DNA from 4 places in the Mesorhizobium newzealandense genome. Region 4 is predicted to be linked to each of the others. Evidence: riboswitches for the same ligand, from Rfam matches in the RefSeq annotation. Region 4 holds a riboswitch; each other region holds the start of a gene.
The links. Region 4 has a riboswitch for cobalamin ahead of bluB (5,6-dimethylbenzimidazole synthase). Riboswitches for the same ligand answer to the same signal wherever they lie in the genome.
Positions count from the first base shown of each region.

Region 1 (4,401 bases), on a different contig from region 4:
TGTTCAAAACACGGTGCTGGACGGCATATCCGAGGAAACTGGTCCGATCCGCTCCTGTTTGATTTCCTTCGCTTTTTACTCCACTTTTCTCTCCTGACATGGTTGCCGCCAAAACCCTGCTAGCATGGGCCGGAATCACCCATCGGAACTTCGGCCAACCACCCTCAGAGTGACGCCTGCATGAAGGAAAAAATCTCGCTTGCCATGGCCCGGCGCATCGCGCTCGCCGCCCAGGGGTTTCTCGATCCCCGCCCCGCCGGTACGCCCGACCGCCGCCACTTTGCCCGCGTGCTGGCCCGCACCGGCCTGCTGCAGATCGATTCCGTCAGTGCGGTGGTGCGCGCTCACTATATGCCGCTCTATTCGCGCCTTGGCCCCTACCCGCTTGCCTTGCTCGACAACGCGGCCGTGACGCGCAATCGCACGGTGTTCGAATACTGGGCGCACGAGGCCTCCTTCCTGCCGGTCGAGACATATCCGCTGATGCGCTGGCGCATGCAGCGGGCCGAGCGCGGCGATGAAATGTATCTCGGCCTCGCCAAATGGGGCCGCGAACACGCTGGCTACATCGAACAGATCTACCGCGAGGTCGTCGATCGCGGCCCGATCGCCGCTTCCGCGCTGGAAGGCCAGAAAGGCTCCGGCGGCTGGTGGGGCTGGAGCAATGCCAAGCATGCCTTCGAATGGCTGTTCTGGGCCGGGCGCATCACCACGGCGCACCGTCGCGGGTTCGAGCGGTTCTACGATCTGCCAGAGCGCGTGCTGCCGCAGGCGATCCTCGACCTGCCGGTGCCGGCCACCGAGGACGCGCACCGCGAGTTGCTGCGCATCTCGGCCCGCGCCCACGGCATCGCGACGGCTGGCGACCTACGCGACTACTACCGCCTGTCGCCCGCCGACATGAAAGGCCGGCTCGAGGAACTGGTCGAACTTGGCGAACTGTTGCCCGTGCGTGTCGAAGGCTGGGACAAGCCGGCTTATCTTCATAAGGACGCGCGCCTGCCACGCAAACTCGAGGCCCGCGCCCTGCTGGCGCCGTTCGATCCGGTCGTCTTCGAGCGGTCGCGCACCGAGCGACTGTTCGATTTCCACTACCGCATCGAGATCTACACCCCGGCCGAAAAGCGCCAATACGGCTACTACGTCCTGCCCTTCCTGCTCGGCGACAGGATCGTCGCGCGCGTCGACCTCAAGGCCGACCGGCCGGCTGGCGTGTTACGCGTCCATGCTGCTTACGCCGAGCCCGGCGCGCCCGCTGAAACCGCTGGTCAGCTGTTCGAGGAACTGAAGCAGATGCAAGGCTGGCTTGGACTAGAGAGAATGGAAATCACACCGGCCGGCGACTTGGGTCCGGCACTGCTGAGCTTGAACCATCAGGGCCGCTCTTGACATCAGCCGTCGGCCGCAGACGTTTGAGGGAGTTTTGTCGGCCCAGGTTCAATCATGGCATCGCAAGAGGTTCTCGACCTGATCCACGAGGCGTTGATTGCACATGGGATCAACACCATCCGTGGACAGCACGATGTCAGTCTTGAGCTGGAAAACCTGCGGTTTGAAGCCGAAATCTTGGATAGGGAGCAGCGAGACTCGACACTCTGGCTTGTCGTCGAAATCCATATCTTCTCGCCGTTACTGGGCACTCAGCCCGTCATCGAATCGTTCGTTGGAATGGGCGACACACGTCAACAGGCGACATTCCAGGCATTCGGAAAGTTCCTGATCGGCGTATTTCATGTGTTGATCGAGGGCCTTGCAAAGCATGTTTGCGACAACATGCAAGCCGACATCGAGTTCTGGCAGCGCAATGATGCCAGCTGGAAGGTGTATGCCGGGCCTGTCATTACCCAGGCTGTAGTGGAATGCACGCTTAACCGGACATATCCGGCGTTCTATGCCCAGCTGGAAAAACTGTTCTCCGCCAATGTGCGCCCCGGCAGTCATTTCGTCCGGATTTTCGTAGCGAGCCATGGCGGAGAACTTATCGGCAAAGAAGTTCTCCTGGACAACGAAACATGGCCTGAAGGCCAAGCTGCTTGTTAGTCAGGATTGGCATCACGGCGATGGGTATCAGGCATTGCGCCATGTCATTCTTGCGTTGCCAGAAGAGAAGGCTGCCAAACCGAGTTTGTTGGGCACCGCCGCAAACTGGTTAAGAGGTCGCACTAAGAAGCCAATGGATACATGATGGACATCAAGCCGCAACTAACGCTCACCCCGCGTTGACACCGCTGCCTGCAAAAGCCTAAATCCGCTCCAGACGGTCCCCTGCCCGCAACGGCAAGGGCCAAGAGGGAATGCGGTGCGGGACAAAAATCCCAAATCCGCGGCTGTCCCCGCAACTGTAAGCGAAGAGCCAAGGCCGAAAGCCACTGGGACGGTCCCGGGAAGGCGGCACCAAGGCGATGACCCGCGAGCCAGGAGACCTGCCGTCTACGACTACAGAATCCGATCGCCCGGCGGGTTTCCGGGCAAGGAGTTCGATTTTTGGACCATGACAGCAGTTTTTCGGCTGGCACAGCGGACAATTCGTCCGGCGAGAGCGATGCTCTTGCCGGCGTAACCGTCATCGTCTGTGCTTCCTGTCGCGATGAAACCGGTTCCGACGCTCATCCCCGCGCCGGCGAACTGCTGGCGCAGGATGCGCGCCGCGCCGCTTCTGGCGAAGATGTCCGGGTCTTCAGCGTCGAATGCCTCGGCAATTGCAAGCGCCGGCTTAGTGCCGCCATCCTGCGCGATGGCTGCTGGAGCTACGTCTTCGGCGACCTGACCGCGACCAGCGGCGCCGACCTCGTCTCCGGAGCAAAACTCTTCGCCACCTCGACGGACGGCCTCATTCCGTGGCGCGGCCGCCCCGATAGCCTGAAGCGCGGCCTCGTCGCCCGCATCCCTCCCCTCGACCTATTGAAGGACTGATCATGACCGCTTCCGTCTCCCGCGTCCCCTGCACCGTCGTCACCGGCTTCCTCGGCGCCGGCAAGACGACGCTCATCCGCCACCTCCTGGAAAATGCCGGCGGCAAGCGGCTGGCCATCATCGTCAACGAGTTCGGCGACATCGGCATCGACGGCGAGATCCTGAAGGGCTGCGGCATCGACACCTGCCCGGAGGAAAACATCGTCGAGCTGGCCAATGGCTGCATCTGCTGCACCGTTGCCGACGATTTCGTGCCGGCACTCGACCAGATCCTGTCGCTGACACCAAAGGTCGACCACATCCTGATCGAGACCTCCGGCCTCGCTCTGCCCAAACCGCTGGTCCAGGCTTTTCAGTGGCCGACAGTGAAGAGCCGCGTGACGGTCGATGGCGTCATCGCCGTCGTCGATGGACCAGCACTGGCCGAAGGCCGTGTCGCCAACGACATCGACGCACTTCAGGCACAGCGCGCACAGGACACGACGCTCGATCACGACGATCCGGTCGAAGAAGTGTTCGAGGATCAGATCGCCTGTGCCGACCTGATCATCCTGTCGAAGAGCGACCTGATGGACGCCGCCGGCTCCGCCCGCGCCAACGCCATCATCAACGAGCACATCGCCCGCGCGGTGAAAATCGTGCCGACGTCGCAGGGCAAGGTCGATCCGTCGGTGCTGCTCGGCCTTGGCCTTGCCGTCGAGGACGACATCGAAAACCGCAAGACCCATCACGACGACGAGCTCGACCACGAGCATGATGACTTCGACAGTTTTATTGTCGACATAGCCTCGATCGCCAATCCGGATGAGCTGGCAAAACGCGTCGCTACCGCCGCCGAGGAAGAAAACGTGCTGCGCGTGAAGGGCTTCGTCGAGGTCGGCGGCAAGCCGATGCGGCTCTTGCTGCAGGCTGTCGGACCGCGCGTCAATCATTACTATGACCGCGCCTGGACGGCGCAGGACGACCGCCGCTCGCGCCTCGTCGTCATCGGCCTGAAGGGGCTGAACCGCCCGGCAATCGAGCGTATACTCGCCGGCTGACGCACACCACGGGCCGCGATGCACATCCTCACCACGACATCCGCCTCGCTCGACGATCTCGCCGAGCCGGTCGATCTGCGGCAGACGCCGGCGGATATCGTGGCCCTGTCCTTCACCGACAGCGATCTCGCCGGGCTGGCGGCGGCGTGGAAGGCCGACGCCGACCGCCTGCCCTCGATGCGGCTGGCTGCCCTCCGTGACCTGCGCCATCCCATGTCCGTCGACCTCTGGGTCGACAGCGTCGCCCGCCACGCCAAAATCATCCTTGTGCGCATCCTCGGCGGCTACGACTGGTGGCGCTATGGCTGCGACCAGCTTGCCTTGACCGCCCGCGCTCGCGGCATAAAACTGGCGCTGCTGCCCGGCGAATGCCGCGACGAGGATCTGCGCCTGATCGAAGCCTCGACGCTGCCGCGCGAGGAGCTTGACGCTCTGCTCGACTATTTCC
Region 1 is NZ_JBHUGZ010000007.1:65,117-69,517, reverse strand. Features, by position in the region: gene ACFSOZ_RS09120 (winged helix-turn-helix domain-containing protein) at 181-1,389, shown strand; gene ACFSOZ_RS09115 (DUF6348 family protein) at 1,444-2,040, shown strand; cobalamin riboswitch at 2,242-2,445, shown strand; gene ACFSOZ_RS09110 (DUF1636 family protein) at 2,485-2,913, shown strand; gene cobW (cobalamin biosynthesis protein CobW) at 2,916-3,953, shown strand; gene ACFSOZ_RS09100 (cobaltochelatase subunit CobN) at 3,972-4,401, shown strand, end outside.
Region 1: another riboswitch for cobalamin. It lies ahead of ACFSOZ_RS09110 (DUF1636 family protein); the one in region 4 lies ahead of bluB (5,6-dimethylbenzimidazole synthase).

Region 2 (4,401 bases), 480 kb from region 4:
CGCCGCCGGCGGCTGATATCATGGCGCTGGGGATGGCGAACTTGCCCGCGGTGAAGGGCTTGTCCTCGCCGGAATCATAGAGGAACACCCGCGTGCCCTTGCGGTCGCCGACCTTGGCGGTGATGTCGGCGAGCTGCGTCTTCCAGCCTGAAACGAGCTTTTGCGCCTCAGCCTCCTTGCCAAAAATCTTGCCCAGCTTTTCGACGTCGCCATAGAGCAGGTCCATCGAGGCGGCAGGGCGGTTCTTGTCGAGATGGACGCAGCTTTCCGTCAGCACCAGTGTCTTGATGCCATGCGGGGCAAGCGTTTCGGGCGTCACTTCGCCGCCCGGCTTCATGCCGTAGTACCAGCCGGCGAAGAAGAAATCGGGCTCGACCGCGACGAGGTTTTCAAGCGTCGGATATTTGGGAGCGAGTTCAGGGATCGAGCCCTGCTCGGCCTTGAATTCGGGGCCGACCTTGTACCATCCGGTGATGCCGGTCAGGCCGACGATCGACGGCTGCAGTTTCAGCGCGAAAGCCATCTCGGCCATGTTGAGATCATGGATGACGGCGCGCTTCGGCGGCGCGTCGAAAGTCAGCGGTTTGCCGCAACTGTCGACGGTCACAGGGAAGGCGAAAGCTGTCGAGGCCAGCAGCGAGAAGACGAGCGAAAAAGCGAGGCGTTTCAAGGGTATTGCTCCGTTGTTGAACAGGGATTGGGCGGAACGGCTTCGATCAGGATGTCGGCACGGCGCGGTTCGGCACCTCGAACACCGTCAGTTCGCGGTCTTCAGTCGGATGGCGCAGACGAAAGACGTCGACGCCGAACACCTCGCGGATCAGCTGTTGGGTCAGCGCTTCGCGCGGCGCGGCGAACGCTTGCAGGCGGGCATTGTTCATCACCGCGACCCTGGTAGCGAAGGGCGCCACCAGGGCCAGATCGTGCAGCACCGCGATCACCGTCATGCCGAAGCTGGCCACGAGTTCGAGCAGTTCGCCGCGGGCGCGCGGGTCGAGATGGTTGGTGGGCTCGTCGAGGAACAGAATTGTTGGCTCCTGCGCGATGGCGCGCGCCAGCTGGGCGCGCTGGCGCTCGCCACCCGACAGCGAGCCGATGGTGCGGCCAAGCAACGGCAGCAGGCCGGTCCGGCGCAGCGCGTCGACGACAATGTCGCGTTCGTCGCTCCTGCGCCTTAGCCCGGCGTGCGGAACCCGGCCAAGCTCGACATAGTCGATCACCGCCAGCCGCGGATCGGGCTGGTCGGTCTGGCCGACCACGGCGATCTGCAGTGCGCGCTCGGCGGCCGAAATCCTGTCCAGCCGGCGCCCGCCAAGCTTCACCTCGCCGGAACTTGGCCGCAGCATGCCCGACAGCATGCGCAGCAGCGTGGTCTTGCCGGCGCCGTTGGGGCCGATGATGGCGAGGCGATCACCTGCGCCCACCGAGAGGCTGACCGCATGGACCATATCTCGGCCATTCGCCATGGCACTGAGGTCACGCGCTTCGAGAACCGGCGCTGTCATCGGCTGTTTCCCGCCAGATTGCCCGGACCCGGGATGCGGGCCAGCGTCTTGCCGGCCAATCCCGCCGGGCGCTGTCCCGAATTGCACCAGCCATCGGCGAGCGAAGCATAGAGCTTGGCGAATCGCACGAGATCGCCGACATCGGCCTGCGCATCGATGGAGCCGAAGAGATAGGCGGCCTTGCCCGATGCCTGGAAGGCAACCGTCAAGGGCCGTGCACAGCCGGCCATGCAAGCCACGCCCTCGACAATGAAGCCATTTGCCACGGCGGGTTCATGGTGGGCCGAGAGCCGGGAACGTAAATCGGTGCACAGATTCTCACCCGACCTGATCCCTGTCGGGACGTCGCGGCAAAGCGTGCAGACAATAATGCGGTGAATACGATCGGTAGCGCCGTCCAACTTTTCCGTCTTTCTCGATTGGCGACGGAAGGAAGTTGGCGAATCGGCCGACAAGACCGACGTCCACGTCTCCTCCCGGCACACCCCGTCCGGTCAACTCATGCTGATGGCAGGTCTCCTGGCTCGCGGGTCGTGGCGCCATCCTGCCTTCCCAGCCTTGCCGGCCAGTGGCATTTACGGATTTTGCTCGCCGCTTACAGTTGCGGGGGCAGCCACGGCCTCGACCCTTGGGGATCTCACCGTGTTCCCTTTTCACCCCTTGCCTTGCGGCCAGGGGACCATCACCGGCCCAGCGTAGATTTCCATCGATCGCATCGCAATGGTTTTTTGCGACGTCGCTGCTCCATCTAAATGTAATAACATTACATTTGAAGCGATATTCCCCGACGATGTCAACCCCGCTTGTCGCGCAATACGGCGGCGGCAGTGGCAGCTGCTCGGAACGGGCTCGCCGCCGGAGGTAGAAGGTGGCCGGGGGGCAGAGCGAGTTGGCATTACGGTTGCCGAGGGCGAGAACCTTGACGGCGCAAGCGGCGGCAGTCTGTAGTCGCGGCAGGCTCGGCCGGCAGAGGAGGTGCCATATGGAAAAGATCATCCTGGACTGCGACCCTGGGCATGATGACGCTATCGCCATCCTGCTGGCGGCAGGCAATCCGAAGATCGATCTCCTCGGCATCACTACGGTTTCGGGCAACCACAATGTCGAGAACACCACGCGCAATGCGCTTTCCGTATGCACCGCCTATGGCATCAAGGTGCCGGTGGCGAAGGGCTCTCCCGGGCCGCTCCTCATCGATCAGGTGCTGGCCGTCGAGATCCACGGCGAGACCGGGCTCGACGGCCCCGTACTGCCGCCCGCCTCGTTCGAGCTCGACAAGCGGCACGCCGTCGACTTCATCATCGACACCGTCATGGCGCATGAGCCAAAGACGATCACTCTGGTGCCGGTCGGTCCCTACACCAACATCGCGCTTGCCGTGCGCAAGGACCCCCGCATCGTCGAGCGGGTGAAACGGGTCGTCGCGATGGGGGGAAGCTATACCAGGGGCAACATCACGCCCGCGGCGGAGTTCAACGTCTATGCCGATCCGGAGGCCGCCGACGTGGTGTTCCGGGCCAAATGGGACGTCACCATGGTGGGTCTCGACCTGACACATCAGGCGCTCGCCACCACGAAGCTTCAGGACCGGGTGCGCGCCGTCGGCGGCGAGATAGCCAAGTTCATCCTCGATATCTGGGAGTTCATAGCGACCACGCATGGGGGCCTCCTGCAGATCGAGTATCCCGCCGTCCATGACGCGTGCTGCGTCGCGGCTATGATCGACCCGACCGTCTTCACCACCGAGAAGGCCGATATCCGCGTCGAGCTTGCCGGCCGGTGGACCAAGGGCATGACCGTCTGCAATTTCGAGAAGATGGGTGGCATGCACCATTTCGGGGGCACGGCGAGCGAGCAGGTCGACTTCCGCCACACCGTGGCGATGAAGCTCGACCATCAAAAATTCTGCGATTTGATTGTGGATGCGCTGGAGCGTCTAACCAAGAACAAGGCGTGACCCGCACCCTTCGCGACGATACAGCAGGCAGCAAGAGACAACTGGGCGTTCTTCGGGCCAATCGGCGGGAAGGTAGGTCACACGACCGCTCGCGCTATGCGTGCCAACGATGTCTGCTTTGAGGAAGCGGTAAACTGATCTCTGCGACTGTCATCAGGCGCGAAGCAGCCATTCTTTGCAGGATTGGTCTTGCCTCCAAAACACAACAAGGCCCCGCGCGGGGCCTTGTCATATCCAACCTTAGTGGCTGGCTCCCCTCACTTCCCCATCATCTGCTTGGCATTTTCCGCCGTGATCGCCGTCGTCTCCACTGTCACTGTCGGCTCCACCGAAGTGGCGCAATCGAGCAGAATCTTCTTCGACATCTCGATCGCTTCCTTGGCACCGGTCGGATAGGTGAAGGTCGCCGCCCAGTCGCCTTTCGCTACCGCTTCGATGCCGCCGGCAGGTCCCGGCAAGCCATCGGTGCCGATGATCTTGACGTCCTTGCCGGCACCCTTGGCGGCAAGCAGCGCGCCGGCCGCCATCATGTCGTTGCTGGCATAAAGCACCTTGATGTCGGGATGCGCCTGCAGCATGGCCGAGAAGGCGGTCTGGGCTTTGTCCGGCACCCAGTCGGCGGCCTGCTCGGCCACGATCTGGATCTTGGCATTCTCCTTGACGCCGTCCTTGAAGCCGTTAAGCCGCTCGACCGCGGGCGTCGAACTCGGCAATCCCTGGAGCACCGCTGCTTCGCCGCCGTCGGGCAGCAAGGTCTTGGCGGTGTACTTGCCCGCCTCGAGCGCGATCTTGTAATTGTCGCCGCCGATGAAGGCGGTGTACTCCTTGCCCGGATCGCCGACCGTCTTGCGGTCGAGTTCGATGACCGGGATGCCGGCATCCATGGCGCGTTTGACCGCCGGCGTCAGCGGTGCCGCCTCGAAGGGCGAGATCAGCAGG
Region 2 is NZ_JBHUGZ010000030.1:625,326-629,726, reverse strand. Features, by position in the region: gene ACFSOZ_RS37165 (ABC transporter substrate-binding protein) at 1-670, opposite strand, end outside; gene ACFSOZ_RS37160 (ABC transporter ATP-binding protein) at 717-1,505, opposite strand; gene ACFSOZ_RS37155 (DUF1636 family protein) at 1,502-1,990, opposite strand; cobalamin riboswitch at 1,998-2,204, opposite strand; gene ACFSOZ_RS37150 (nucleoside hydrolase) at 2,488-3,462, shown strand; gene ACFSOZ_RS37145 (substrate-binding domain-containing protein) at 3,720-4,401, opposite strand, start outside.
Region 2: another riboswitch for cobalamin. It lies ahead of ACFSOZ_RS37155 (DUF1636 family protein); the one in region 4 lies ahead of bluB (5,6-dimethylbenzimidazole synthase).

Region 3 (4,401 bases), on a different contig from region 4:
CACCCCGATGGATCTCTACAAGAAGCCCGGCAATCTGTTCGTCGCCCAGTTCATCGGCTCGCCGGCCATGAACATCCTGCCGGCGACCATCGACAAGACTGGAAACCCGACCGTCGTCAGCCATGTCGGCGGCCGCAAGGCGACGGTACCGATCGCCACGCCGGCATCGGCAAACGGTGCTTCGGTGAGCTTCGGCGTCAGGCCGGAGGACCTGACGATCGCCAGCGGCGCGGACTATCTGTTCGAGGGAACGGTGGACTATGTCGAGCAGCTCGGCGAGGTCCAACTTGTCTATGTCGACATCGGCCGCGCCGACCTGCCGCTGGTGACCAAGATGCCAGGCAATGTCGAGGTCAAGCGCGGGGCGACGCTGCGGCTGAGCGCGGACGCCAGCGACCTTCACATCTTCGACGCCGACGGGCACTCCTTCTCGCTCCGTCAGCCGGAAGCAAAGGCGGCCTGAGGTCAGGACATCGGAGGCGCATAAAAAGCAAAAAGCGGCGGGCACGGGCCCGCCGCTCTCTGTTTGGAGATCAGCTTCGGCTGTTGGTTAGCGGCCGAAGAGGTTCCGGTCGCTGCCCTGAGGGGCGGACTTCTGTACGTCGCCCGACGAGTTGAGCAACTTGTAGACGGGCGATTCGCTGTTGCGGATCGAGCCCGTATTCGAGACGTCGACGTTGACGGTCGCCTGCTTGTTGATGTCGGTGCCGCCAACATTGTCGTTGCCGGCATAGGCGCTGCCGGCGGCAATCAGAAGAGCGGCGGCAGTAAGAGCAATCTTTTTCATTTTTGATACTCCGGTATTTTCGAATTCGAGGCGGCAGGTTGACCCGCCGCCTCGCCGTCGGATGCTAGTTTCGGATGTCAGTTGTTGCCGAACAGGTTGCGGTCACTGCCATGGGTGACAGGCGTCTGCGCAGCCGGCTCGGACTTCTTGGTGGAAGCCGTGTACGAGTTGTCGACCGAGGCGGCAGGCTGGTTGGCGCCGTTGGAGCCAAAGTTGTCGCTTCCGGCGAAAGCGCTGCCGGAAATGGCCAGAACGGCGGCGGCAGCAATAAGGATCTTGTTCATTTCAGCTCTCCTGAATTTTGAATTTCTGGATTTTGCCAGGGCGGCGGGCGAGCCCGCCACCTCCTGGGAATCGGCGTTAGTGGCCGAAGAGGTTACGGTCGCTACCCTGGACAGGCGTCTGAGCAGCCGGTTCCGACTTCTTGATCGAAGCGGTGCGCGAGCTGTCGACAGCAGTGGCCGCCGCGGCGTTCGAACCATAGTGGTCGCTACCGCTAGCGAAGGCGCTGCCGGAAATGGCCAGAAGGGCGGCGGCAGTGAGAATGATCTTTTTCATTTTTTGGTACTCCAGTATCTTTCCGTCCGTCTAGCGGCGTGTCTTGGGATGAAATCGCGTCGTTCGGACCGCCCCGATGTGGGAAAGCCATCCAGCCATTTCCAATCACGAAGTTGTTCCGCGTGGACCAAGAATCTGCCACTTGAAATTGTGCCAAGAGCGTCTACACCAGTTGTTTTTCTTCGTAATATCAATTAGTTATGTAAAATCGGCACCCCGATCACCAACTGTGTCGGAGGCCCAGCGTTCACACCGTCCTGCACGCACCGTCAACAGAAACGAACCGTTCGGTTCGATTTTAGAGACTGCTAATAGTCACTTTTCGAAACCGTTAACCTTTCTTGGGCCCTGGCAAGGGGTCGGATTCGAGGAGATTGCAGCCGGCTATGGCTGCCGAAGAGATCGGATTTCGGCTCCGCAATCGCCAGCCGGAGCATTTCGCATGCGTGTCGCGCCGCATGGATACGATGTCGTTTTCATGCCGATGGCGCGCCCGCGATCGTGATTAGATCATGTCATCTCAGGTGCCGCTTCGTGACGACGAAGCGGAGAATTGGGAAGCCGGTCAGAATCCGGCGCTGCCCCCGCAACGGTGGTGGAGTTCAAGTCGCAACGGGAGACCACTGGGCAAACGCCTGGGAAGGTGTCGCGACCGTCCGCAAGGACACTCCAGAGCCCGGAAACCAGCCCGAGATATTTGAACTCGACTGATCGCGGTGGGCGGTCAAGAGGTGGATAGTGCATGTCCGGCGCTTCGCCGGCCTGCGTCCGATCCTTCCTCCATCACCACCAGTTCAGTCCTTGGCTATGAGGACAGGACATGGACGCGCGCAACGACATGCTGAGGCTGCTGCAGGGCCGCAGGAACGGCTTCTCGCTCGAGCAGCCCTTTTACACCGATCCCGACTATTTCAAGCTCGACATGGAGCTGATCTGGTATCGCGACTGGCTGTTCATCGGCCATGATTGCGAGCTGCCGAAGCCGGGCAGCTACATTACCGCGCAGATCGGCGACTATCCGGTCGTGCTTGTTCGCGACCAGAAGGGCAATATCAACGCCTTTCACAATTCCTGCCGCCATCGCGGCAGCCGAGTCTGCAATTCAGACAAGGGCACGGCGGCAAAGCTGGTCTGCCCCTATCACCAGTGGACCTATGAGCTGGACGGAAGGCTGTTGTTTGCCCGGCAGATGGCAGACGGGTTCGACAAGAGCCAGTTCGGCCTGAAGCCGATCGCCTGTGAAAGTGTCGGCGGCTACATCTTCATCTGCCTGGCCAAGGAGCCGGCGGATTTCGCACCGATGCGGGCGATGATCGAGCCCTACCTTTTGCCGCACCGGCTGCGCGAGGCCAAGGTGGCGTTCGAGTCGACCATTGTCGAGAAGGGCAACTGGAAGCTGGTCTGGGAAAACAACCGCGAGTGCTACCATTGCGCCGGCAATCACCCGGAGCTTTGCAAGACGTTCCCGGAGGCACCGACGGTGACCGGCGTGCAGGGCGCCGACAGCGACCCGGAAATGCTTGCGCACTGGGCGAAATGCGAAGCGGCCGGCCTGCCGAGCAAATTCCGCATCGATGCGGCCGGACAGTACCGCGCCACCCGCGCGCCGCTGCTGCGCGACGCCGTCAGCTACACCATGAACGGCAAGCGGGCGGTGAAGAAGAACCTCTCCGACACCGTCTCTGCCGACCGGATCGGCACCTTGATGCACTATCACTATCCGACGACATGGAACCACATCCTCATCGACCACGCGGTGACGTTCCGCGTGCTGCCGATCAGCGCCACGGAAACGGCAGTGACGACCAAATGGCTCGTCCACAAGGATGCGGTCGAAGGCGTCGACTACGATCTCGCCGAACTCACCCATGTCTGGACCGAGACCAACGACCAGGACCGCCGCATCGTCGAGGAAAACGCCTTCGGCATCCTGTCGCCCGCCTACGAACCAGGGCCCTATTCGGAGCTGCATGAGGGCGGCGTAATCCAGTTCGTCGAATGGTACGCGTCGTTCATCGGTCCGCGGCTTGCCGAAGGCGGCCGGCCGGCGCTGCGCAGCGTTGCCTAGTGCATGGCGCTCAAAAATGGCCCCTGGTTTTGAGACAACGACATGCAAGGAAACAAGACCTGAAGCGCGTCGCATGAATCCGTTTCGAAGCGACGCGCTTTGGTGCATGTCGCCCAAGAGTGCGCAGCGGTTTTGGGATCACGACATGCACGGAATAAAAGGGACAAGAGGATGAATGCGATGACGGACCTTGGCCTCTATCGCCATCTCGACCAGATGACGCCCTGGAACGACAGGCTCCAGGTGCTGGAAGTGATCGGCGTCAGTGACGAAGCGCCTGATGTGAAGACCTTCACCTTCCGCTCCGACAACCAGACCTGGTTCCGCTACAAGCCGGGCCAGTTCGTGACGCTGGAACTGCCGACCGCCGATGGGCCGCTGATGCGCACCTACACGCTGTCGTCTTCGCCATCGCGGCCGTTCTCGATCGCGGTGACGATCAAGGCGCAAGCGGGCAGCATCGGCACACGCTGGATGTTCGACCATCTGACGCCCGGTTCGCATGTGAAGGCCTATGGGCCGACCGGTGACTTTTCGCTGCACAGCCACCCGGCGGCCAAGTATCTGTTCATTTCGGCCGGCTCCGGCGTGACGCCGATGATGTCGATGCTGCGCTGGCTGAACGACTGCGCGCCATGGACCGATGTCGGCTTCGTCAATTGCGCCCGGCGCCCCGAAGAAATCATTTTCCGCAAGGAGCTCGAACTGCTGGGCAGCCGCATGCCCGGCCTGTCGCTCGGCTTCATGATCGAGGAGCGGTCGAGCCGCGAGGGCTGGTTCGGACATATGGGCCGCATCGACGCGATCCGGCTGCCATTGCTGGCGCCCGATTTCCGCGAGCGCGAAATCTTCTGCTGCGGCCCTGATCCCTTCATGCGCGCCGTGCGCGGCATGCTGGACTCTGCCGGCTTCGACATGACGAAGTACCATCAGGAGAGCTTTGCGGCGCCTGTCGTGGAGGAGATCCCGGCACCGTTCACGTCGCCGG
Region 3 is NZ_JBHUGZ010000014.1:96,812-101,212, reverse strand. Features, by position in the region: gene ACFSOZ_RS21175 (ABC transporter ATP-binding protein) at 1-463, shown strand, start outside; gene ACFSOZ_RS21170 (DUF680 domain-containing protein) at 551-787, opposite strand; gene ACFSOZ_RS21165 (DUF680 domain-containing protein) at 865-1,071, opposite strand; gene ACFSOZ_RS21160 (DUF680 domain-containing protein) at 1,148-1,345, opposite strand; cobalamin riboswitch at 1,851-2,051, shown strand; gene ACFSOZ_RS21155 (aromatic ring-hydroxylating oxygenase subunit alpha) at 2,166-3,413, shown strand; gene ACFSOZ_RS21150 (FAD-binding oxidoreductase) at 3,594-4,401, shown strand, end outside.
Region 3: another riboswitch for cobalamin. It lies ahead of ACFSOZ_RS21155 (aromatic ring-hydroxylating oxygenase subunit alpha); the one in region 4 lies ahead of bluB (5,6-dimethylbenzimidazole synthase).

Region 4 (4,401 bases):
AGAAGATGAAGGGCCCGACCAGCCGCCTTTTGGCGGTCGGCAGCGCGCGGCGCACCTGGAAACCGCCAATGTCCTTGGCGTTCGGGATGACCATCAGCTCGATCTGGTCGCTGGCAAAGGCATCGCCGACTTCAGGGTCTTTCCCAGGGAAGAAGCTCATGCACTCTCCTTGTCAGCGGCCGTGCCTACTTGCGTCAGGCAAAACGGACCGCGGCTTTTGCCCGCGCCTTGGCCGCCACCTCTTCGCGATTGCGGGGATGCTGATGGGTTTCGAGGGAATCGAGAAGCTCACGCGCCGATGCCGCGATGGCCTCGACGGCGTGGTCGAACGCGTGCTGGTTCTGTTTCGAGGGCCGTGTCGTTCCGCTCAATTTGCGGACAAACTGAAGCGCGGCGTCGCGCACCTCGTCATGGGTTGCAGGCGGATCAAAATTGAACAGGGTCTTGATGTTTCTGCACATCGTTTCCGAACCTCCTCTTCCTGAAGCCGTTTCAATCGAGACGAATTCCATCCTCGATCATGATCATGTCCAAAAACCGGTGAGGCAAAGACCATCGTTCGGGAGCATGCCTCAGTCGGCGTCGAGCGGCTCCGTTCCAACAGGCTTGCCGTCGCGCGACAGCCTGATCTTCTCGACCTTGTCCTCGGCGGCCTTCAGCAACCGGTCGCAATGTGCCTTCAGCGCCTCGCCGCGCTCGTAGATGCGGATCGATTGGTCGAGCGGCACGTCGCCACGCTCCAGATCATCGACGATCTTCTCCAGCGCGTCGAGTGCCTGTTCGAAGCTCATCGCCATGATGTCTTCGTTGGTCTCACCAGCCATCATTCATCCTTTCATCAGTCGCCCGACATGGGCGGCGACCGAAAATGCCAGTCCCTGCAGATCGTAGCCACCCTCGAGCAGGCTGACGAGCCGGTTGCCGCTGTGGCGCGTGGCGCGCTGCATCAGCTGGCCGGTCGCCCAGTCGAAATCATCCTCAGTCAGGTTGATTTCGGCCAATGGATCGCGGTGATGCGCGTCGAACCCGGCCGAAATGATGATCAGGTCCGGCGCGAAATTGTCGAGCGCCGGCAGGACCCGCGACAGGAAGGCGTCGCGGAAAACCTCGCTGCCGGTCTGCGGCGCCAACGGTGCGTTGACGATGTTGCCGGCGCCGGTCTCGCTCTTTGCCCCGGTGCCGGGATAGAGCGGCATCTGGTGCGTCGAGCAATAGAGCACCGTCGGATCGTCCCAGAAAATATCCTGCGTGCCGTTGCCGTGATGCACGTCCCAGTCGACGACGGCGACGCGCTCGACGCCATGTTTCCTCTGTGCATGGCGCGCCGCGATCGCCGCCGTGTTGAAGAGGCAGAAGCCCATGGCCGTGGTCTTTTCGGCATGGTGGCCGGGCGGCCGGGCGGCGACGAAGACATTGTCGGCGCGGCCTGTGAAAACGTCGTCCACGGCAGCGTTGGCAGCACCAATCGCCGTGATCGCCGCCTGCCAGCTCTTCGGGCTGGCGGTGGTGTCGGCATCGATGCGGGCAATGCCAGTGTCGGGAATGGATGCGCGGACGCGGGCGACGAAATCGGCGGGATGCGCGTAGAGGATGGTGGCCTCGTCGCCCTCCGGCGCCTGGACACGATCGAGCGTGGCAAAAGCCTCGTCGTCGAGCACCCGCTCGATGGCGCGCAAGCGGTCGGGCCGCTCGGGATGGCCGGGCGGCGTGATGTGCTCGAGGAAGATCGGATGGCTGTAGAGACGGGTGGTCATCACCCTAATCTAGTGACCCGGATCGACAAAGGCCATGCGCAGGCGGTTGATGACTGGGGAAAATCACGCCTGCGTCCTTTGGTTTCGCTGCAGGCATTGGCGTCGTCAGCGCTTCGGCGTAAGGTCGTGTCGCTGCCTGGTGCCCGCCGCAAGCGGGAGAATCGGGAACACGGTTAAATTCCGTGGCGTGCCCAACGCTGTGAGGGGGACCGCGCCGGTAAATGCCACTGTCGATGACGGGAAGGCACCGGACGCGGGTTGATCCCGAGCCAGAAGACCGGCCTGGCAGACATCGTCATCCGCATGGTCAGGCGGACGGCATCAGAGCGATGTGCCTCCACTTGCACGCACAAAGTACGCTTTGACAGTTGGAACTGCTGCAATCGCAAGGGGACACGCGATGCCGGAACACATGACCGCTCCAGTTGGCGACGGATTTGACCAGAGTGCGCGCGATGCGGTTTACCACGCCATGTTCACGCGGCGCGACGTCCGCAGTCATTTCCTGCCGACCGCGCTCGACGATGACGTTCTGGCGCGGCTGCTGCTTGCGGCCCATCACGCGCCCTCGGTCGGCTTCATGCAGCCGTGGAACTTCATCGTCATTCGCGACGCCGAGCGACGGCAGAAAGTGCGCGACCTGTTCCTGGCGGCGCGCGAACAGGAGTTGCCAGCCATCGCGGAAGAGCGACAGGCGCTCTACCGCAAGCTCAAGCTGGAAGGCATCTGCGAAAGCGCGCTCAACATCTGCATCACCTGCGACCGGCAGCGCTCGAAGGGTTCGCCGCTGGGGCGCTGGCACAATCCCGAGATGGACCTCTACAGCACGGTCTGCGCGGTGCAGAACTTCTGGCTGGCGGCGCGCGCCGAAGGTGTTGGTGTCGGCTGGGTCAGCATCATCGAGGCGCAAGCGTTGAAAGACCTGCTGTCAATTCCCGAGCATGTGACGCCGGTCGCCTATCTCTGCGTCGGCCGCGTCTCGGAGTTCGCGCCAAAACCGGACCTTGAAACGCATGGCTGGGGACGCCGCTTGCCGCTGCCGGAGCTGATCATGAGCGAGATTTTTTCCGGGCAAGGCGAAGTGCCGCTCAAATCGACCGTAACGCGCCTCAACGCCGTCGGCGCCGCACCGGCGACGGCGGCCGCCGCTGATCAGTGTGTCGCGCCGGCCGTACCCCAGCGCGAGCCGTCGAAGGAGGCCAGCGCCTTGTCCTTGAGCTCGCTGAACTTCGACGACGCCTCGGCCAGCCGGGCGTCCCACTCGGGATCGGGCACCTGGCCCTCGATGGTCCTGAAATAGACCTGCATCAGGCAGGCGATGGCGAAGGGTTCGATGAAGGCGGCCTTGAAGGCCCAGGCGAAGACGATGGCGAGCACGAAGGCCCAGCCGGCGAGTTGCCCGGGCATGAGGAAAAGAATGGCGCCGGCAGGCGCCAGCATCAGCAGGAAGATGACGAAGGACACCCCCCACATGATGACCGCCAGCCAGACGGCGTTCTTGACCATGGTCTGGCCGTTCTGGGCGTAGAGCACGACGCCTTGCCGCGCCGTCTCGAACGGCGAGGCTGAATTGATGCGGATGTTGTAGCCCAGGATGATCTCGTCGACATAGGTCAGAGACAGGCGGATCACCGTGTTGATGAAGGAGACCAGGCCGCCCAAGCCCGGAATTGGCAGGAAGGCGGCGATGCCGCCGATCAGGCCGGTGATGGCGCGGATGGCACCCTTGACCAGCTGGTCGACGACGAAAAGGATGTTGGCCTCGGCAAAACGCCGGGTGACGATGTCCTTGGCGTAGGCAATTTGGTCCTGGCCGTCGGGAATGTCGCGGCCGTCGATCAGATGGACCATGACGGCGATATGGCCGGCCTTGACGACGTAGAGGATGTATTCGCGGATCCAGTAGACGGCGATCGAGACGACGCCGAAACCGACCACGCCGCCCCAAAAGGCAAAGGACAGCGGGCCGTCAGGATCGGTGGAGATATGGCCGACGCCATAGCCAACGGAGGCGCCCGTACCGGTCGCAATGATGTAGGCCAGCGTGATGCCGAAATAGACGATCATGCGAAAGAGAATGAAGGGCCAGGTCCGCGTCATGATGGACACTGACCTGCCGATATCGAAATCCCACATGCCCCGAATCTCCGCTTCAGAGATGGCGCGAGAGGATGCGCTCAAACCGGCTATTGTCAATTGCGGGCAATGGCGCCGAACCGCCTATGTGGATTTCAGTTCGGCTGCGGATCGGGCTTTTTGAGCAGGCCTTCGAGCAGTTGCTTGAACGCCGTCACCACCTTCTTCGACGTCGCTTCGGGGTCGCTCGAATTGGCGATCCGTTGCGCCGCCTGACTGCTCGCCCCGTTGATCAGCCGCGAGGCGGTTTCGGGGTCGAGGCTGGGGACGACAACCCCCTCCTCCTGCAACGTCGTCAGATGGCCGGTCATTGAAGCGATGCACGCATTGGCATTCGGCCATTGTGCCGGATCCCCCAGCACGGCCGGGCCGTCCCGGAACATGATGCGCTGGATTTCCGGCTCCAACGCCATCTCGATATAGGTCGTGCATTCGTCGACGAAATGCTGCCAGCGGGTCGGCGCTCTCGACGCCACTTCGTTCACGTGCGCCGCCATCTCGCCGTCGATTT
Region 4 is NZ_JBHUGZ010000030.1:143,706-148,106, reverse strand. Features, by position in the region: gene ACFSOZ_RS34810 (pirin family protein) at 1-160, opposite strand, end outside; gene ACFSOZ_RS34805 (DUF2277 domain-containing protein) at 195-461, opposite strand; gene ACFSOZ_RS34800 (exodeoxyribonuclease VII small subunit) at 573-824, opposite strand; gene ACFSOZ_RS34795 (histone deacetylase family protein) at 828-1,754, opposite strand; cobalamin riboswitch at 1,875-2,054, shown strand; partial or broken gene bluB (5,6-dimethylbenzimidazole synthase) at 2,155-2,814, shown strand; gene ACFSOZ_RS34785 (hypothetical protein) at 2,907-3,890, opposite strand; gene ACFSOZ_RS34780 (TetR/AcrR family transcriptional regulator) at 3,986-4,401, opposite strand, start outside.